3 regions of the Pseudoalteromonas sp. TP27 genome follow, and region 3 is predicted to be linked to each of the others. Evidence: predicted binding sites of a transcription regulator. Region 3 holds the regulator's gene; each other region holds the start of a gene.
What was found. Region 3 encodes MetJ, which represses methionine synthesis genes. Its sites were predicted from a motif close to TAGACGTCTAGACGTCTA; they were not measured.
Positions count from the first base shown of each region.

Region 1: a site for MetJ is predicted at 3,475-3,492, ahead of PX700_RS07775 (methylenetetrahydrofolate reductase). Genes of this name have one in related genera too.
Region 2: a site for MetJ is predicted at 4,798-4,815, ahead of metK (methionine adenosyltransferase). Genes of this name have one in related genera too.

Region 1 is NZ_JARDAK010000005.1:6,053-13,597, forward strand. It holds gene PX700_RS07765 (DEAD/DEAH box helicase) at 1-1,082, shown strand, start outside; gene PX700_RS07770 (sensor domain-containing diguanylate cyclase) at 1,142-2,119, shown strand; gene PX700_RS07775 (methylenetetrahydrofolate reductase) at 2,475-3,431, opposite strand; gene PX700_RS07780 (M16 family metallopeptidase) at 3,681-6,563, shown strand; gene cysE (serine O-acetyltransferase) at 6,772-7,545, shown strand, end outside.
Region 2 is NZ_JARDAK010000008.1:114,357-121,901, forward strand. It holds gene PX700_RS11490 (hypothetical protein) at 1-167, opposite strand, end outside; gene PX700_RS11495 (hypothetical protein) at 384-1,190, opposite strand; gene PX700_RS11500 (hypothetical protein) at 1,187-2,377, opposite strand; gene tkt (transketolase) at 2,622-4,613, opposite strand; gene metK (methionine adenosyltransferase) at 4,917-6,068, shown strand; gene PX700_RS11515 (LTA synthase family protein) at 6,164-7,545, opposite strand, start outside.
Region 3 is NZ_JARDAK010000007.1:69,975-77,519, reverse strand. It holds gene metL (bifunctional aspartate kinase/homoserine dehydrogenase II) at 133-2,487, opposite strand; gene metB (cystathionine gamma-synthase) at 2,697-3,944, opposite strand; gene metJ (met regulon transcriptional regulator MetJ) at 4,234-4,554, shown strand; gene PX700_RS10340 (malic enzyme-like NAD(P)-binding protein) at 4,802-6,043, opposite strand; gene rpmE (50S ribosomal protein L31) at 6,569-6,784, opposite strand; gene priA (primosomal protein N') at 7,015-7,545, shown strand, end outside.

The DNA.
Region 1 (7,545 bases), on a different contig from region 3:
CTGCGTTTGTTTTACCGCTGTTACATAAGCTTTTAAATACCCCTAAAAAAGATGAGCAAGGCCTTGCCCGCATTGTGATTTTAACGCCAACACGAGAGCTTGCTCAGCAAGTATTTGCTAGCTTTGAAAAGTACGCACAAGGCACTAATATCAATGGCGCTTTAGCTTATGGTGGAGCAAGTATAGGCCCACAAATAAAAGCGCTTAAAACAGCGCAAGTTATAGTGGCAACACCAGGTCGTTTGCTCGATCATATAGTTAAAGGCAGCGTTATACTTTCAAGTGTAGATTCGCTTGTATTTGACGAAGCCGATCGCATGCTTGATATGGGTTTTATTGATGAAATTAAACGTATATTGCGACATATCCCGGGCGATCGCCAAACTCTACTCTTTTCGGCTACATTTGATGACAGCGTATTTGAGCTAAGTAAAAAGCTACTTAAAAATCCAGAGCTAATTGAAGTTGATAAACGTAACTCAGCCGCGGTTGAAGTAGAGCAAGTTATTTACTCGGTAGACGAGGATCGTAAGCGCGAACTTGTATCGCATATGATTGGCATGAAAAACTGGCGCCAAGTGCTTATTTTTACGCGTACAAAACAAATGGCTGATCAGCTAGCTAAAGAAATGTGTAAAGACGGTTTAAAAACCGAATCAATCCATGGCGATAAATCGCAAGGTGCACGCGACCGAGCACTGCAAAACTTTAAAGAAGGTATTACCCGCGTACTTGTTGCAACCGATGTCGCTGCGCGTGGTTTAGACATTTCTACACTTAGATACGTAATTAACTTTGAGCTACCATACATAGCAGAAGATTACGTGCACCGTATTGGCCGTACAGGTCGTGCTGGTGAACAAGGACTTGCTATGTCGCTGGTAAGTATTGACGAGCAATGGCTACTAGAAGAAATTGAAGTACTACTCGATACGCGTTTAACGCCGCAATGGTTAGAAGGCTACGAGCCTGATCCGAATAAAAAGCCAAAAGATAACCGTAAAAACACCAATAAGTCGCGAAAAGATCGCGATAAAAAACGCATCACTGGCAAAAGAGAGCCAAGTAGACGTCGTAAATAATAGCTTTTACTTTGCTTTTTTGCCTATACTGGAGCTACTAAATAGCCGAGGTAAAGTTAATGTTTGAAACTGATAAATGGGCATTTTCTGGTATTGATGGCCAAATATCTTTGCATAAATGGCAAAAAACAATCGACCTTATAACGGGGCTTTTTTCAGCCCCGTCGGGTTATATAGTTCAGGCAACAAGCAAAGGCTATCGCGTTGTTATTAGAAGTAACGAAGGCGGCTCTAGCTTTGAGAACAACCCGATACTTCCCCCTCAAACTCCTCTTTTTTGTCGGCACGTCGCCGAAACTAACAATATTTTATATGTTAATGATGCAAGTAATAATAATGCATGGAACACCCTACCAGAAGTCGTTGAAGATGGTGTTGAATCCTATCTGGGTTTACCTATTCATTGGCCTGAAGGCGAAGTGTTTGGCACGCTGTGCTTAAAAGACACCAAAATAACAAGTTACACCGATGAATACTTTGAACTCATAGAGCAACTACGCGATTTAATTGAAGACGACTTAGCGCTTGTGTATAGCTATGAGCAAATGCGCGAAATAGCCATGTTAGACTCATTAACGAATATTTATAATCGCCGAGCACTTAACTTATTAGCCCAGCAAAAACTTAACTTAGCGCTACGTTTAGGCTTTGACGTGTGTTGTTTGTTTATCGATATAAACGACTTTAAAAAATTAAACGACACCTGCGGACATGAAGTGGGCGACAAAGCCTTAATTATATTGGCAGATACGCTAAAAACGCATTTAAGAGATGCTGATATAGTAGGGCGCTTAGGTGGCGATGAGTTTGTTGCAGTAATGCAAGTAAGCGATAAAAGTAAGATTAACTACATCATGGATAAAATATCTTCTGAGTACTCAAAAGCCTTACTCAAAGAGGAGATTTGCGAATTATCGCTTAGTATTGGTTATAGTTTTACTAATAAACAAAAGCAGCCCTTTGAAGCGCTATTAAATGATGCAGACCACGCAATGTATAAAAATAAACAAGCGTATAAGCTAGCCAAAAAAGCGTAATAACAAAAGCAGTTTACTTAGGGTCTGTTGACCTTTCAAAGTTAAATTTGCAGCAGTCTGTTTGGTATTTAGGCAAGGCAGAGCCTATGCAGTGTGGTTATTCCCCATAAATAGGCGATAACGTAGCATTAATGCCAAACAGGCGCTGCCCAAAGGGTTCTTCCTAGGGGCTATTTACTCTTTGTTGCTCGATTTTTACTTAGCCCGCTAGGTTACAAATTTCGCGCCGTGATTAAATAGTCCCTAGTTTGAACAAATTTTAATCCGCAAAGATCAACAGACCCTAATCTTTGCCCATAAAAAAGCAAGCCATGAGGCTTGCCAAGAAGGGTGTTAATTAGCTCTAACCTAGCCTTTAAGCTATTAGTTTTTCAGCTAGATTTAATTCCATAATGGCCTTTAATAAACGATATAAGTTAATTGACGCGTCAATTTCTTCTTTACGGTTTGTTAAGCTTTCAATATTTAAGCCCAGTGGCACGTCTAGGTGTGCACAGCTTTTAATTATTAAGTCGAGGTTTTCGCGGCAAATACGCACTGATTCGCTTAGGGTATTGTCTGCATCAAGCATGCGCCATTTTGTAGCTTCTGGCACTGAAATACCCAACCACTTCATAAAGTCTAAGGTTTTTTCGCCGCCGCACGGGGTAAACGTTAATATAATACGTTGTGGTGTAATACCTTGTGCTTTACATGTACGCGCGTAGCTAGTGATTAACTCTATAGTAGCTTGTGCGTCGTAAACAGCTTGCGATATAAAAAACTGACAACCTTGTGCTGTTTTTTCTATTAATCGTTCATGCTCATTTCGTTTGCTTGAATGGCGCTCAGCAATAGTAACGCCACCTAAAAAGAAATCATCTGATTGCTCAGCCAATGCTTTATATGCATCAGGCAGGCTTAACTTTATATCGCCTACCGATGACGGGCTACCTACTAAAACTACATTTTGTAAATCGTAGTCGTTTTTAGTTTCACTTAACCAATCTTTAAATTCACCTACGCCACGCTGTGCCACACTTTTATAAGTAATTACATCTTGTGCAGATAAATTACGAATTAAATGGCTATATTCACGCGGATCAACGGTTTGTTTAAACGCAAATGGGCGCGCTTGGTTTGTACGGCTGCTTTCGTCTTGAATGTCGTAAATTATTACGCCGTCGTATTCAATTTCGTGTAAGCGACCCAATAGCTTTTCTGCAATGGTTTTTAATTGCGCTTTATCGGTGCCAATTTTAGGCGGCGTAGTACCAATAAGGTAAACACCTTGTTTGGTGTCCTCTATTTTCTCTTTTAATGATAAAGCCATAATCCTCATTCCAGCCAAGTGCGTGTTGATGGATTTAATATAGCAGCCATTTAGACGTCTAGATAGATTTATTTAATGAAAGTTTTTCAACTTAGGTGAGGAATATTCATACTGATAATTTAATAAACTGGCTGATTGACACAGTTGTTTACATAAAAAATGGGCTAAGGCTCTTACATTTACTCGCTTTAAGGCATAATCGTATTAATAACCTAACAATAAATTTGCTCAATTTAAAAAGGGACAACAATGAAATTTAAATTATTAGCAACCAGCTTAGCGGTATCGCTTGCGTTAACAGGTTGCGCCATGCAGCAAAACCAAAGCACGCAAACAACAGCACAACAAGAACAAGTAAATAAAGCTGATGATCGTGTTTTTTCACAAGATTACTTAATTGAAGAACTAGAAAACGGCTTACGCGTAATGGTTGTTAAAACCGATTACCCCGATGTCGTGTCGCTGCAAATACCGGTATCGGTTGGATCGCGTAACGAAGTTGAAGAGGGCAAAACAGGCTTTGCTCACTTTTTTGAACACATGATGTTTAAAGGCTCACAAAAATACCCTGAAGATGTGTATTCAGACATATTAAAAAATTCAGGGGTTGATAACCGCGCGTATACAACAAACGATTACACAAATTACCATTTAAACTTTTCAAAGCAGCATCTTGATAAAGTACTTGAGCTTGAAGCTGATATTTTTCAAAACTTAACCTACACCGAAGAGCAATTTAGAACCGAAGCACAAACGGTAAAAGGTGAGTACTTAAAAAACAACGCGAGCCCAGTTCGTAAATTATTAAGCGCTGTACGCGAAGAAGCGTTTGATAAGCACACGTATAAACACACCACTATGGGCTTTTTTAAAGACATAGAAGCCATGCCCGATCAAATGGCGTACGGTAAAGAGTTTTTTGCTAAATTTTACAAGCCTGAGTATGTATCGCTGGTAATTGTGGGCGATGTAGAGCCAGAAGAAACAATGGCAATGGTTAAAAAGCATTGGGGCAGCTGGAAAAAAGGTAACTACGTTGCTGACATTAAAGCAGAGCCTGTGCAACAAGCACCAAAATATTTGCACCAGCAAGATGAAGCGCTACCAGGGCATTGGTTACTTGTATCGTACAAAGGCGCTGCGTGGGAGCCTGCTAAAAAAGACAGAGCAGCACTTGATTTAATCTCACAACTTTATTTTTCAAATAATTCAGATTTATATCAAGAGCTAGTGGTCGACAAACAAATAGCGAGCCAAATGTTTACCTATAACCCAGAGACTAAAGATCCGGGTTTATTACACGTATTTGTTAAGGTAGAAAACGCAGACGATTTAGCCACTGCGCGCGATGCTATTAACCGCACTTATGCAAAAGCACGTACAGAGCTTGTTGATGAGCAAAAGCTGAATGATTTAAAATCAAACCTTAAATACAGCTTTATTAATGGCCTTGATTCGTCGCAAGCGATTGCTTCAACCCTTGCCAGTTACATGCATTTTGAGCGCGATCCTGAGGTTATAAACCAGCTGTATAAATCGGCAGATAACATTACCAGCGCAGATATTAAAGCCGTTGCTAATAAATACTTTACTGATAACGCACGTACCACATTAACGATGTCGGCACTTGATAAAGCCCCAGGGTTTGAGCAAGAAGTTGATTTAAATGCGCTTACTGCAAAGCTTGAACAAGCACCTGCGGCACCTGTATTTAAAGTACTTGATAAAACGAATAGCTCGCCATTAATTGATGTTAACTTTTTATTCAATACCGGTGCGGCTGCCGACCCTCAAGGTAAAAAAGGCGTTGCTGCGTTAACTGCAGCTATGCTTGCACAAGGTGGTTCGCAGGCGTCAAGCTATAAAGATATTCAAAAAGCACTTTATCCACTTGCGGGTAGCTTTGGTTATCAAATAGATAAAGAAATGCTGTCGTTCCAAGGGCGTATTCATAAAGATAATGCGGTGCAGTGGTATGCACTTGTGAGCGATCAATTACTAAACCCAGGCTTTAGAGAGGATGACTTTAAACGCCTCAAAAAAGAAATGATCGACGGCATTAAATCTGGCTTAAAAGCATCTAACGATGAAGAGCTAGGTAAAGAAGTGCTATATAGTGCGCTTTACAAAAATCACCCTTACGAAAGCTACAACTACGGTGATATTTCGGATTTAGAAGCATTGACGCTGGATGATGTTAAAGCGTTTTATAATAGCGAGCTTACGCAATCTAAACTCACGGTTGGCTTAATTGGGGCAGTGCCAGTAAAACTTAAAGCTAAAATGATGAGCGATTTTGCAACGCTACCAAAAGGTGAGCAAAGCCGTTTAAGTATTCCTGATGCGCCAGTGCTTAAAGGTCATCATGCAACGATTGTAGAAAAATCGGCACAATCGACTGCGGTATCGTTTGGTTTTCCTATTGATACAATAAGAAGCAGCGAAGACTGGACAGCCCTTTGGCTTGTGCGTTCGTACTTTGGTGAGCACCGTAGTTCTAACAGCTTTTTGTATGAGCGCATTCGTGAAACTCGCGGCATGAACTATGGCGATTACGCATACATTGAATACTTTCCACGTGGTATGTTTCAAACTAAACCTGATGCAAATTTAGGGCGCTCTGAGCAAATATTTCAAGTGTGGTTACGCCCACTTCGCTCTAATAACGATGCGCACTTTGCAACTCGTACGGCTTTATTTGAGCTAGATAAGCTAATTAAAAATGGTATGAGCGAAGATGACTTTGAAGCAACGCGTAACTTTTTAATTAACTTTGTGCCGCAAATGGTCGCAAGTCAAAATCGCCAACTAGGTTACGCACTTGATAGCGAATTTTACAACACAGATAGCTTTGTAAGTTACGTAACTAACAAACTTAAAACGCTAAGTGTTGCTGATATAAATCGTGTTATTAAAGAAAACTTACAAACTGACAATGTTCAATATGTGTTTATAACCGCAGACGGCGCTGATATGCAAAAACGTTTAGCATCGCAGCAAACATCGCCAATGGTTTATAACACCAATAAACCTGCTGAGCTGGTTGCTGAGGATAAAGTAATTGCTGATTATAAATTAGCAATTCCTGCTAAAAATATTGAAGTAATGAAAGTCGATAAAGTATTTCAATAATTTAAGCGGTTTTTAAACTGTTTAAAACGTATAAAAAATGCCCCAGTGCTTTAAAACTCTGAGGCATTTTTATTATTTAATAATCGAACTCAATAAACAGTTATACCTAATAACCAGAACAAATAACTAAGGGATTAACACCTTTGTGGCTAAATCCGTTAGACTTGGGAAAAGGCTATTTTATATCAACTTAAGGCAGTGCAGTATTATGCGTTATGCAATTTGGCAACAGCTTCGCGACGAAGCGAACGATGTAGTAACACGTGAACCATTATTAGCAAGTCATGTTTATTCATGCATTTTGAATCATGATTGTTTAGGTTCGGCATTGAGCTTTATTGTTGCTAATAAATTAGCTGATGCGGTGGTATCTGCATTTACTATTCGTGAGCTGTTCGACCAAGCATTTGTAAAATGTGACCGTATGCTGTCTTTTGTAGCTGAGGATATTAAAGCAGTTAAAGATCGCGATCCCGCTGCGGAAACGCATCTTACCGTGATGTTAAATCTAAAAGGTTTTCATGCTATTCAGGCGCACCGTTTGGCCAATTGTTTATGGCAACAAAATCGCAGAGAGTTAGCGCGTTTTATTCAAAGCCGTACATCTGAAGTGTTTGGAGTAGATATTCACCCAGCGTGTAAAGTGGGCAAAGGCATTATGTTTGACCACGCAACAGGTATTGTTATTGGTGAAACAGCGGTAATTGAAGATAACGTTTCAATACTGCAATCGGTAACGCTTGGTGGTACAGGTAATGAGCAGGGCGATCGTCACCCTAAAATTAGAGCGGGTGTATTAATTGGTGCTGGTGCTAAAGTATTGGGTAATATTGAAGTAGGCGAGGGCGCACGTATTGGTGCAGGCTCTGTTGTGCTAAGTAATGTACCTGCGCATACGACTGCGGTTGGTGTACCTGCTAAAATTATTGGTCGACCGGATTGTCCTTGTCCGGCGCAAAGTATGAACCAAAACTTTTTAGCA
Region 2 (7,545 bases), on a different contig from region 3:
CAATGAAAGTTGTCATATGATTCAATCACAAAATGTTTTAATTGGTTGATATCAAGCACATTGACTTCATTGGTTTGTTTAATCCTTAGTTGGCAACTAAACATACCAAACTCTCTGCTAAGGAAGGTGTTAATCGGTGGTAAATACATCCAGTTTTCAGTAAGCATATGTACGTATTCATGGTGTAAATAGTTTTTTTATGTTGATTAAACCAGCTTGTTGAATTGTAAGGAAACGATATATCAATGGTAGATGGTAAAGCTGCGACATTGCTATCCGGTACATCGAGAGTGAGTAGTCTGTCTTCTAAAATAAGGCGATGGTGAACACAATTTTCAAAATTGGGCCCCCCAATAAAACCACGATAAAACGCCTTAGCTAATTTAAGCATTATTTGTATTATCAGTAATTAAATTATCGTAGTCTGGAGGTAAATCACTGAGCTTTATTGATTCCATAATCCGCTGTTGTGACTCAAGTGCATGCTTAGCCCATTTTTTATGCTTATCAGAGCGATCAATACGATGATTAAATTCAACCTCTAAAAAAGCATGTTCACTTAATGGTAAACAATAAAAATCTTGGCGAGAGAGACTGTTGTTTCTTTTTACTTGGTAAAACACCCACTGGCGATTATTAAGTATAACTTCTTTGGCCGCCGGTAGTGGTGGATATCCTCGAGTCTCAATACGTCCTAAAATTTCTTCCTCTAACTCATCAGGCTCAAAAGGGACGGCCATTTTACTTGATTCTAATGTAGTGTCATTTTTAACTTCGGTATTTCTGCCATCAGGTCCCCAATGAAAGTTCTCATATGATTCAATTACAAAATGCTTAAGTTGCTCAAAGTCCTGTACATTTATTTTGTGGGTTTGCTTAATTCTTAGTTGGCAACTAAGCATGCCATACTCACTACTTGGCAAATAGCTCACTGGTGGCAAGTACATCCAGTTTTTAGTAAGCATATGTACATATACGTGATGGAAATAATCTTCCTTGTGCTGATTAAACCAAGTTTTCGAATTATAGGGAAACGACACGTCAATGGTAGACGGTACAGCAGCAACATTACTGCTAGGCATATCAAGTGTTAACTGCTTATCTTCTAAAATAAAGCGATAATGAATACAGTTGTCGAAGCTGGGCCCGCCAATAAAACCACGGTAAAACGCCTTGGCTAATTTGATCATAATCGCGCATCCGTAGGCGGTAGAGTTTTAATAAACTTTCTTACTATATCGGCCTTTTCATTATTACCTAGCATTTGCAGTTGGTCAGCATAGGTGACTAAGCCTAAAAATGGTAAAGTGTGTGGGCTTTCGCCAACAGAGCCATCTGTAACCAGCCCTTTAAATTTCAGCGAACGTACTAAACTACTGGATGATATTTTACTGCGGTCAGCTAAATTAGGCACTAAATCATAAGGGTTATTACGCACTGAGACTACTTTTACACCTACGCTATGGGCAATGCGTTTTAAACGTTCGACATTTGAGCCTGAACCATGCACAGCGAGTTGCTGACCCGCAAGAGGCTTACCATAGTGAATGCGATAATGCTCTAGCGCGGCACAAAAAATGATTGCCCCTTGGCTGTGAGCTAGCCATTTTACTTGTTTACCTTGCTGATTATTTTGTGCCAGCACGGCTGCTAAATGCTGAGCATTGTGGGATTTAGTCCCTGAACGCTTATCAAACGCGCACTCAATTAAGTCAAGCTTTGTATAATCGGTGGGGTTATGAAATAACGTATAAGCTTTTATACCGTCTCCCTCATAGGATCTATCAAGGTGGGTGCCCATTAACCATGTGGCTTTGTTAAGCTCATTTTGCATACCATTGACCGCCGCATGCTGCGTTTTTATTTGTGTGGTTGGAGTTGGTATTGGTTCCCAAGCTCCTTGTACTTTCTTTATTTCGTCATCATTCATTGCTTTGTCGTATGTATGACGGCTTCGCCTTTTCACTTCATAAAGCATGGTACGCTCTGCAGCAAAATTATTTTTGGCTCCCTCTAATTGCTTATCAAATAATATATCGGTTATGGATATATTACTTGCTTCTAAGCTATAACGTATTAAAAAATGATAATTACGGAACGGGTACTTTGTTCGCCATAAACGGCGCAGCGGGTTACGGCTATGCTTAATTGAGTTGTTAGCATTTGGATTAGCGCATATTTGAATGATATCGGCGCACACCATTTTTAAATCATAGTCATTGAGCTGCGATAGCATAGCGAGAGCTTGGCAGGTAAATTTAGCTTTACTAAATGGGAAATTAACAGGGAGCTTAACACCAAAATCTCGACAGCTAAGCGCGTCAATAGGGATTACAGAATGAGCATTGATAGTTTTATTGAGTTTAGACCAAGACATATTTCTTCCTTGTAAATGAGTCTGGGTTAAAATACTACGTTAAATTATTTATTAGAGCAAAAGTTTTTAACGCAGTATTATAATGTTGAATTGCACCTTTTTTGCTCCATTGTAGGTCGTCATTTATGGCGTCATATTTTTGATATACCTTTAACGCGCTAAAGCACGACCTACAAACAAAAAAGCCCGCACTATTTTTCACAGTGCGGGCTTTTCAATTACTTACTTTATTTAATCAAAGCTATTAAAAAAGCTCGTTTGCTTTGCTTACAATGTTTGCCACTGTAAAACCAAAGTGCTCAAACAGCTCACCAGCAGGTGCCGACTCACCAAAGGTAGTCATACCTACTACTGCGCCGTTTAGACCTACATACTTGTACCAGTAGTCAGCAATACCCGCTTCTACTGCTACGCGACGTGAAACAGATGCCGGTAATACGCTTTCTTTGTATGCAGCGCTTTGATCTTCAAAGGCATCAGTACATGGCATAGATACAACACGTACCTTTTTACCTTGGCTGCGTAGTTCGCTTGCTGAATCTTGTGCTAGTTGCACTTCAGAGCCCGTCGCAATAAAGATAATCTCTGGGTTGCCGTCACAACTAAGGATGTAACCACCCTTCTTAACATCTGCTAATTGCTGTGCGTCACGCGCTTGTTGCTCAAGACCTTGGCGAGTAAAGATAAGCGATGTAGGGCCGTCTTTACGCTCAATAGCTTGTTGCCATGCAATTGCCGACTCAACTTGGTCACACGGGCGCCAGTTGTATAAGTTAGGCGTTAAACGCATGCTTGCAATTTGCTCTACTGGTTGGTGAGTTGGACCATCTTCACCTAAACCAATTGAATCGTGCGTGTATACAAAAATGCTTGGTTGCTTCATTAATGCAGCCATACGTACAGCATTTTTTGCATATTCAACAAACATTAAGAACGTAGCACCGTAAGGAATAAAGCCTTTATGAAGAGCAATACCATTCATAATTGCTGACATACCAAACTCACGTACACCGTAGTAAATGTAGTTACCGCTTGCATCATCGTGTGTTAAACCTTTAGAGCCATCCCAAATTGTTAAGTTTGAGCCAGCTAAATCGGCTGAGCCACCCATAAATTCTGGTAATAACGGACCAAATGCATTTAGTGCATTTTGCGATGCTTTACGAGACGCTGGGTTTGCTGGGTTTGCTTGTAATTGCTCAATATACGCTTGAGATTTTTCAGCCCAATCGCCAGGAAGTTCGTTGTTAATACGACGCTTGTATTCTGACGCTAGCTCTGGGTATGCTTTTGCGTATGCTGCAAATTTTTCGTCCCAGCTTGATTCAAGCTGTTGGCCTTTTTCTTTGCCATCCCATTGTGCGTAAATATCATCAGGAATTTCGAACGCATCGCCAGTCCAACCTAAAAATTCGCGAGACGCTTTAATTTCGTCATCACCTAGTGGAGCACCGTGACAATCGTGGCTACCTGATTTATTAGGTGAGCCGTAACCAATAATTGTTTTACAACAAATTAGTGATGGCTTATCGGTAACGCTTTTAGCCTCTGCAATTGCAGCACTTACAGCGTCGCTGTCGTGGCCATCAACACCACTAATTACATGCCAGCCATATGCTTTAAAGCGCGCTGGCGTGTCATCTGTAAACCAACCTTCTACTTCGCCATCGATTGAAATGCCGTTGTCATCCCAAAATGCAACAAGTTTACCAAGGCCTAATGTGCCAGCAAGTGAACCCGCTTCATGAGAAATACCTTCCATAAGGCAACCGTCGCCCATAAATGCATAGGTAAAGTGATCAACAATATCGTGACCTTCACGGTTAAACTGTGCAGCTAGCGCTTTTTCAGCAATTGCCATACCTACGGCATTTGTGATCCCTTGACCTAATGGACCCGTAGTAGTTTCGATTCCTGGTGCATAGCCATATTCAGGGTGACCTGGTGTTTTAGAATGCATTTGACGGAAGTTTTTAATTTCGTCCAGTGGTAAGTCGTAACCACTTAGGTGCAATAGAGAATATATAAGCATTGAACCGTGGCCGTTTGAAAGAATAAATCTGTCACGGTCAGCCCACTCTGGATTTGTTGGGTTATGCTTTAGATAATCGCGCCATAGTACTTCTGCGATATCGGCCATGCCCATAGGGGCTCCAGGGTGACCAGATTTGGCCTTTTGTACTGCGTCCATTGACAAGACGCGAATAGCATTTGCAAGTTCTTTGCGAGATGGCATGAATTCTCCTACCTTTATGTGTATTTGCGCGGGTATTTATGTAATCGTTTATGCTCATAAGTCACTTAAGAGCTTTTATGGCACCATTCTTACTTATTGTGGGGGCTGTGTGCAATTAAAAACCCTATAAAAATGAGGCATTATGAATATTTTTTAAGACCAAAAAGTTATTATACATTTTATTTAGACGTCTAGGCGTAAAAACACTATGCAAGGTGTTTTGTTTTCGATAAAATACGCCCCTTAATTTTTTAGCGCTAATACCGACGTTTGTGAAGCGCAATATTTGTGAGCAGAATTACAATGGCAAAACATTTATTTACTTCTGAATCAGTTTCTGAAGGTCATCCGGATAAAATCGCCGATCAAATCTCTGATGCGGTACTTGATGCTATCCTAGAGCAAGACTCTCATGCCCGTGTTGCATGCGAAACTTACGTAAAAACCGGTATGGTTATGGTTGGTGGTGAAATCACTACTAGCGCATGGGTTGATATCGAAGAAATTACACGTAAAACAATTCGTGACATTGGCTATACAAATTCAGACATGGGTTTCGATGCAGACTCGTGTGCTATTTTAAACACTATTGGTAAACAGTCTCCTGACATTAACCAAGGTGTTGACCGTACTAGCCCAGAAGAACAAGGTGCTGGCGACCAAGGCTTAATGTTTGGTTACGCATGTAACGAGACAGAAGTACTAATGCCTGCTCCAATTACTTACTCACACCGTTTAGTTCAGCGCCAAGCTGAGGTTCGTAAAAGCGGCGAGCTTAACTGGTTACGTCCAGATGCAAAATCTCAAGTTACTTTTGCATACGAAAACGGCAAACCAGTAGGTATTGATGCAGTGGTACTTTCTACTCAGCACAGCGAAGATATTTCACAAAAAGATTTAGTAGAAGCGGTGATGGAAACAATCATCAAGCCGGTACTTCCTGCTGAACTTATTACAAGCGCGACTAAGTTTTTCATTAACCCAACAGGTCGCTTTGTAATTGGCGGACCAATGGGCGATTGTGGTTTAACAGGTCGTAAAATCATTGTAGATACATACGGTGGTATGGCTCGTCACGGTGGTGGTGCTTTCTCTGGTAAAGATCCATCAAAAGTTGACCGTAGTGCTGCATACGCTGCACGTTACGTAGCTAAAAATGTAGTGGCTGCTGGCCTAGCTGATAAGTGTGAACTTCAAGTTTCTTACGCTATTGGTGTTGCAGAGCCTACTTCTATCAGCGTTGAAACGTTTGGTACAAGCAAGCTAGAAGAAAGCCGTTTAATCGAGCTTATTCGTGAACACTTTGACCTACGCCCTTACGGCTTAATTCAAATGCTTGATTTAGAGCGCCCTATCTACCTTCCTACAGCGGCTTACGGCCACTTTGGTCGTGAAGAGTTCCCTTGGGAACGTACAGATAAAGCAGACGCACTTCGTGCAGCGGCTGGCCTTTGATTGGCTAAGTAAATATAAAAAAAGCGCCAATTGGCGCTTTTTTTATATGTAAACTAATTGAGTAAAAGCAGCTTTAAAAGCTACTTTTAAATCTATTAATCCATTCCTTTAGTAAGTAACTGCCACGCTGTAGCCATATACTTATTATAAGCTTGCTCTGTTGCTACATCAATTGGTTCAAAAGGCTGCGGCTTAAGTGGTGCTAAGTTAATCCGATCCTCTGGTTCAACTTTTTGATACTCATATATTGACGAAAAATCACCACGCCAAAGCTGTTCTGGTTTACGCACAGTTTGAAAACCAAATACAGTACGATCTTTAGGTTGATTTAATAGCGACTGGCCCATGCTATAAAATGTCGTATTTTGCGGTGCTATTAAGTTTAATAATGTAGGTGCAATATCCATATGGCTCGCTAATTGATCGCTCGATACCCAGTTTGGATTTACACCTTTACCATAAATAACAAGCGGTACATGTGTTAGTTCATATAGATCAGGGCGATGATGTAAATAACGGCGACTATAGTGATCACCTGTAATTACAAATAATGCATCTGGGTAGCGCTGCTCCATTTTACGAACAAATTGACCAAGCATTTTATCGGCATACCATAAATGCCCTAATACGTAAGGGTCTAATAAGTCATCATCTAAAGCTTGAATTTCCTTTGGATAGTCAGCAACTGATTTTAAAGGATACCCATACTTATCTAAATCTAAGTTAAATGGCCCGTGGTAACTCCCACTCATGATTAAGTTAAAACTTTTTTCATCTGTTTCAGTATCGACTAAATCAAATAACTGACCATCATCAATTCCCCACACACCAGCACTTCCTTTACCTCCAGTGTCTGCAGCCGAAAATACTTTATCAGCTCCTTGTGAAAGCACATATTCGCCTATATTTTGCCATGACAGCAAGCCGCCATAATAAAATCGACTTTGATAACCTAGTTGCTCAAGTTGATTAAATATTGATAACTTACTCGCTGGTTTTTGTGGTCCAATACGGCTCATGTTAACGCCCGAAAACGCTATACCAGACATAAGGCTAGATAGCGAATTCATAGTACTGCTTGCTGCAGGTAATACATTATTTAAATATATACCTTTACTAGCTAAATTACGTAGTTCATTAGTTAAATTGAGCGATGTATATTTTTGCTGTAACGGCCAAGCATCATAACTTTCCATAACAATAAAAAACACTTGTGAAGGTGCCGCTAAAATTGGCGCACTGGTTTTTTTCTCAAGCGTCGCTAAAGGGTTATCTATGTCAGGTGCATTTTTTCGTAAGTAAGGATTGTGACCATTTAAACCAAAACTTTGTAAATCATTATAATCTTTAATGGCATATATGAAGCTTCGAAACGGATTTATTACAAGGTTATTTACAAAAGCATCTGTCGTTACTGCTGACCATTTTCGAGAAGCAGGACGAGTTTCAAATGATCCTCTTATTGCACAAACAAATA
Region 3 (7,545 bases):
AAAAATCTTTGTATCTAGTTGTTCTCGGCAATTGCTCCCTGCATTGCTCTACCTCCTGCATCCATGCAGTCGTAAATAAAAAATTTTTAACGACGTTATAGTGCAATTTAATTCGTTAAATTGATCAAAGATTTATGCAGGTTGGTATAAGTTTTGAACAAGCCAATATAAATCTGAATGAATACCCGCTGCGGTTACTTCCCTACCTGCCCCAGGTCCTTGAATCACTAATGCGTTGTCGTTGTACCACTTACTATTAATTACAAAAATATTATCGCCCGGTGTTAAATTCACTAACGCATTACCATTTGGCACATACGCGATTCCCACTTTAGCAATTACTTTATCGTTTGTAATTTCTAATAACCCGGTGTACCTAAGTACTGAATTTTTAGCTTTTGCTGCGGCTGTATGCTCTTCAATGAATGCATCTAGCTGTGCTTTTTTATTTAAAAAGTCATCCCAGCTTCCCAGCGCAAGCTCATCTGGCATTAATGCCGATAAGCTAATATCGTCAAGTTCAAGCTCTACACCTAGCTCTCGAGCTAAAATAAGTAGCTTACGCTGCATATCACGCCCAGATAAATCTTCGCGAGGGTCTGGCTCTGTGAATCCCATTTCCTGTGCTTCTAGTACCAACTCAGAAAATGCGGTAGAACCATCATATTTACTACATAACCACGAAAGCGTGCCTGAGAAAACACCTTCTATACGTGTTATTTTATCGCCACTATTTTGCAAATCTGCCAAGGCAAAGTTAATAGGTAAACCAGCGCCGACACTTGTATTATATCGCCAATATAAGTTGCGCTCTGCCAAATTATTTCTAAGCGTTTGATACCAGAGCGTAGGCGCTGTACCCGCATATTTATTTGCACTAATTAAATGACAATCGCTTTGGACAAAACCAGTATAAAGCTGACTAAATTGCTCGCTAGCGGTAATATCAATGACAACTTTATGCTCGTAATCAAGCTCGCTAATTGCATTTAATAAATCACTACTTTGGTATTTTTTTGCCTCAAGCTTCCATTGTTTTTTCCATGTTTGAGGATTAACTCCACTTGGATTAAACAACATCTCTTGAGAGCGTACTAATGCAACTAATTTAATGCTAAAGTCATCTGATAAACGCTCAAATTGTGCCGATAACTGCTTAATAAAAGCATCACCTACGTTACCAAGCCCCGCAACTATAATTGCTATTTCTTGGCCTTTATTAATTAGCTTATCGTGTAAAGCACTTTGTATATCGCTATCTATAAATTGATCGGTAAGTAATAAAGCATAGCCAGTATCTTGATGGACAAAACGAGGTTTTATGCTGTGGAGTTTTAATAAACCTAATGCTTGTAAGCTTAATGTATTAACATCTTGCTCAGGCGCTACAATTGCACAGCCGTTTAAATTTGACTCACTAATATTTGCCCTACCCGCAAAATAATTAATAACCAGATAAGTTTGTGCTGCTGGTACTACCAAATACACTTCACCATTGTGATTAAAGTGATGCAGGCTATGCTGAATAAGCTGACTAACACTTGCAACCTCTCCCTCACTTAATCCTTCAACCATTAATAGGTCCACATTTTGTAAGGTGGTTATAAAACGTTTTTTCTTCGCTGCTCCCTCTTTTACGATATCGGTTGGGCTTGCTTGCACATCAAAACTACTGCGAACAGCTAGCTTAATATCGGTATTTTTAAGAGGCGATAGCGTTTTAGCATGTAAAACAGGATTACCTAAACGAGCCAGTAAATTAGCTTGTCCACGGCAAATTTTGCCGTATTTAATCGCTTTTTGCACTTTACGTGGATCAGTACTAAACACTCCTTGCGTATCAGTCCAAATACATACTTGCTTAGCATTACAATAATTTGCAAGCAGTGTTGCACTGTAATCACTACCATTACGTCCAAGCGTTACTGTCTCGCCTTTAATATCTGCGGCAATAAACCCAGTAACAACATTTATTTTATTAGGTAAAATTAACTGCCCACATTGCTGCACATTTTTTGCATGCATTAATTCGCCATCACTTAAGGTAAAAAGAGTACGTGCATCTTGAGCGCATGCCTCAATATTTAGTTGCTGTAAATAAGTAGCGAGTAAACGTGCTGACCACAGTTCGCCATGTGCAAGTAATGCAGCCTCTTTTAGTTGCTCAGCTTGAGCACGTTCTGCAATATAGCTAAGTTCGATACTTAGTGTTTTAAGTGCAATTCGTTTTAAATCGGCTTCTAATAGCTGATCTATTAAATCACTTTGATGGTTATTTAACTGCAATAGAATATCGGCTACTGCTTGAGTATCTTCTTTTTGATAACTTTGCCAAAGTAATACTAGCGTATCGGTTGTCTTACCCGCAGCCGATACCACCACACAATCACCCGGTTGAGTATGCGTAATTATTATTTTTGCTACGCTTTGATAGCGATCGCTTGAGCTTAAACTCGAGCCACCAAATTTATGTATACAATTAACCATATTTATACCAATTCGCTTAATTAAGTGGTCTATTTTGAGGTAAGAAAACCGTGTCGATAACAAAGCAAATATTTCGTTATTTAGTTGTTATCACTAATTGCTCCTGCATTGCTCTGCATCCATGCAGTCGTATATCAGAAATTTTTAACGACGTTAGCGTCTGGTTTAATCCCTCAAATTGATTAGGTATTATTGTGGGTTGGTATTACTTACCAAAGCGCCGGACGTACTGCACTTAATTTAACGCTACCACCAGAAGTACCAGCCCCTTTGCCTACACGGCCAACATTTTTATTTTGCCCTGGTTTTACAAGTTTAAACACGCGCTCAAAATCAGCGACTAAATCGTGTATATCTTCAATACCTACCGAAATACGAATAAGCGTATCGCCAACACCCGCTTCTAAACGTGCTGTTGCATCCATGCCTGCGTGCGTCATGGTTGCAGGATGACAAATTAAGCTCTCTACGCCACCTAATGACTCAGCTAAACTAAACGTTTTAAGGCTAGTTAAAAATGCTGCAGCGTCGTTTATATCGCCTTTAATATCAAAACTAACCATGCCACCAAAGCCAAGTTGTTGTGCTTTAGCAAGCTCGTGTTGAGGATGTGACTCAAGACCTGGGTAATAAACTTGGCTTACAAATTCAGAGCTTTCTAAGTACTCAGCTATTGCCAGTGCATTTTCTTGATGCTGCCTTAGGCGCACATTTAAAGTACGTAAACCACGCAGCGTTAAATAACTATCAAAAGGTGCGCCCGTAATACCAATGTTATTAGCCCACCAAGCAAGCTCATCGCCTAGCTCTTGTGTTGCTGTAATAACAGCGCCACCCACAACATCTGAGTGTCCGTTAATGTATTTAGTAGTTGAATGCACCACAATATCGACACCAAACTTAATAGGGTTTTGTAAGGCAGGAGACAAAAACGTGTTATCTGCGGCAACCAATGCACCGCATTGTTTTGCAACATCGGTAACCGCTTTAATATCTGTTAAACGAAGTACTGGGTTACTTGGGGTTTCTATCCAAATAAGCTTAGGTTTAATTGCTAAAATTTGTTGCAGGCTTTCTGCTTTTGTTAAATCGAGTATTTCGAGCTTTAGTAAGCCGCGTTTTTGTAATGATGTAAATAAACGATAACTACCACCATAACAATCATGTGGAATTACTAGCGTATCGTCACTGTTAAGTAGCTGAGTAGCTAAATGTACGGCAGCCATGCCTGTAGCCGTAATTATGCCGCGAGCACCACCTTCAAGCTTAGCAAGCGTTTCAGCTAAAATATCCCGATTAGGATTGCCGCTACGACCATAGTCATACTCGCGTTTAGTATCAAAGTCGGCAAACGAATACGTAGTCGATAAATAGATTGGCGGTACTACCGCTCCATGATGCTTATCAGCATCAACGCCGTTACGCACAGCAATGGTTGCTTTATTTTCTTCGCTCATATTCGTCACCTGATTAATTTGGATGTTTAGACGTCTAAAAGAGTAAATTATCCATTTTGATAAGTCAAAGTATTTTAAAGCTCTAGATGGCTAAAAACAAAGATAGCCATAACTAACGCCACAATTAAGTTTGTTAAAGTGCGCCTATATTTACATCCACAATAGGCTTATTAAGGTAGATCTGTATCTATTATTTGACTATCTTTTTTAAATCGATAGAATTTCACGCATATTTACACGCTTTTTATGCCGTGTGAGAAATTAATAATCTGAGGCAACGATACATCTTATGGCTAAATGGAATGGTGAGTATATTCACCCATACGCAGAACACGGGAAAAAATCAGAGCAAGTTAAAAAGATCACCGTTTCGATCCCGCTAAATGTATTAAAGGTATTAACTGACGAACGTACACGCCGTCAAATCAACAACCTTCGCCATGCTACAAATAGTGAACTATTATGTGAAGCATTTTTGCATGCTTTTACTGGCCAACCTCTACCAAATGATGACGACCTACGTAAAGATAACGCAGAAAAAGTACCTGAAGAAGTTAAAAAAATAATGCAAGAAATGGGTCTAGAAGTACCCGTTTTAAACGAAGAATAATGCCAATTCCATTAAGTATGTGATCTAAATTTTACGCCGAAAAAATAATTCAGTTCTAGGCGTAAATTGATGTAAATGGTTATTCCCTTTGCGAAATTTACAACAAAGAAATGGGTTGTTTTAGCAAGTAAAATAGATCAGCTATTTATTGGAATTGGTATAAATATTACAAAGACATAAAAAAACCTCAGTTAATACTGAGGTTTTTTTATGTCTAAATTTTATTGCATAGATCTACTGTATAGATTTACTGCATATAATTTTCTGGTAAATCAATTTGTGCTACACCCGACTCAAGAGCAGCAAGTGCAACAGCTCTTGCTATACGCGGTAGTAAACGTGGATCCATTGGTTTTGGAATAATATACTGCGCACCAAATTCTAGTTTATCAACACCAGCGGCTTTTAAAACTTCTGCAGGTACTGGCTCTTTGGCAATACTACGAATAGCCTCTACTGCAGCAATTTTCATTTCATCGTTAATAGCGCTTGCACGTACATCAAGTGCACCACGGAAAATAAACGGGAAGCATAAAACATTATTAACTTGGTTAGGGTAATCAGAGCGCCCTGTTGCCATAATTAAATCGTTGCGTGCGCCGTGCGCAAGTGCAGGATCAATCTCAGGATCTGGATTTGAACACGCAAACACAACCGGTTTTGCTGCCATTAGCTTTAAATCTTCAGCCGCTAATAAGTTAGGGCCAGAAACGCCTACAAATACATCCGCATCTGCAATTACATCTTGCAGCGTACGTTTATCGGTATTGTTAGCAAACAGTTGTTTGTATTCGTTTAAGTCATCGCGACGAGTATGAATAACACCTTTGCGGTCCAGCATGTAAATGTGCTCACGCAGTGCACCACACTTAATTAACAGCTCCATACACGCAACTGCTGCAGCGCCAGCCCCTAAACATACAATAATTGCATCTTCAATTGATTTACCTTGTACTTCTAGCGCGTTGAGCATACCAGCAGCCGTTACAATTGCAGTACCGTGTTGATCATCATGAAAAACCGGAATACTACAACGTTCAATCAATGCCTTTTCAATTTCGAAACACTCTGGGGCTTTAATATCTTCAAGGTTGATACCGCCGAAGGTGTCGGCAATGTTGGCAACCGTATTAATGAAGTCTTCTGTTGTTTTGTGCTTAACTTCAATATCAATAGAATCAAGCCCTGCAAAACGTTTAAACAATAACGCTTTACCTTCCATTACTGGTTTAGACGCTAAAGGACCTAAATTGCCAAGTCCTAAAATTGCAGTACCGTTAGTGATAACCGCAACCATATTACCTTTACCGGTATATTTATATGCATTAGCAGGATCTGCAGCAATTTCACGTACAGGTTCGGCAACACCTGGGCTATACGCAAGTGCGAGATCATGAACCGTTTCAGCGGGCTTTGTTAGCTCAATGCTAATTTTACCAGGTACGGGATGTGAGTGATAATGTAGTGCTTGTTCACGAAAGTCAGACATAACGCGATGGTATCCTGCAATTTAAGTTAAAGTGAGAGGTGGAGTCTTGGGGTACGATACCCTTATTATTTTTAAATTCCAAGCAATATCAGGTCTATCCTGTTATATGCTATATCCTTTGATTTTAAGAGGTTTTTCAGTAACTTTGCAGAATTATATCAACATTTCATAAATAAAAATTCACCTAAAAAGTAAGTTTTGAGGTGCTTTTATACTTATTAAAATATTAATAAAATGTATATATAAAGTATCAGCATAAACTTAAAATAACAGCCTACTACTCTACTTTAAAAACAGATAAGCCCACGTTAGCTACTTTTATCAACCTAGTTAAAAATTGTACTATTTAAAATATAGAGAATATCTATCGATTTGTCTGTAAAGGATTATGCATACTCAGAATAAGAATAGGAAATAGTTATGCAAAGGGGATATAGCTAAAGTCAGCGAAATAAAATAATAAATAACAAATTTTAGGCACAAAAAAAGCACCCTAAGGTGCTTTTTTTAACTAAACAGCAATAATTATTTCTTGCTGGCAAGTGCACCGAAGCGTTTGTTGAAACGATCAACACGTCCGCCAGTGTCTAAAACTTTTTGCTTACCAGTGTAAAACGGGTGACACGCAGAACATACGTCTAAGTGAATGTCTTTACAAAGAGTTGAGCTAGTTTCGAATTTATTTCCACATGAACATGTTGCAGAAATTACTTCGTACTTAGGGTGAATACCTTCTTTCATAGGAACCTCTAGTTAAGGCCGCATCGCTCTCCAAACCCGGAGTCTGGCACCATACGTCGTTAAAACAAATTTGTTGGTGGCGGATTTTATCCAACAACCTTCCCCTGCACAAGTATTTATTTAGGTTTTCGCTAAAAAAGTGAACAATCTCTTTCTCAAGTACTATTGCTAGTAGGTTTTTAGCGTTATTTTTAGTACATTACAGCATTAATTTTACGGGTTGAGTTGTTATGAGTTTTGCTGAAGTTGCTATTAAAGTTCCGCTTCCACGCACCTTTGATTATAAAATAGAAGAACAGCTCAGTGGCTTATCAACTCCTTTACTACCCGGCATGCGGGTTTTGGTACCTTTTGGTAATCAAAAAAAAGTAGCCGTAATTCTCAGTATCAAAAATAGTACTGATGTCCCAGAAAATAAAATAAAAAGTATTATAGAAGTCATCGACGATACCCCTATTTTAAGTTCCCAACATTTAGACTTACTTAGCTTTACTGCTCGCTACTACTGCTACCCTTTAGGCGAAACTATTCATATAGCGCTACCGGCTGTACTTCGCCAAGGTGAATCACCAGATAAAACCAGCATTAATATGGTTGCTCTGACAGAAAAAGGTGCAAAAGTACCGTCATTAAAAGCTAAAACACAGCTCAACCTATTAAAGCAGTTATCGCAATCAGGTAAGTCATCATTAACTGAATTAAAAGCATTGGGCTTTAGTAAAAAAACAATAGATAGCTTAATAGATAAAGAACTCATAACA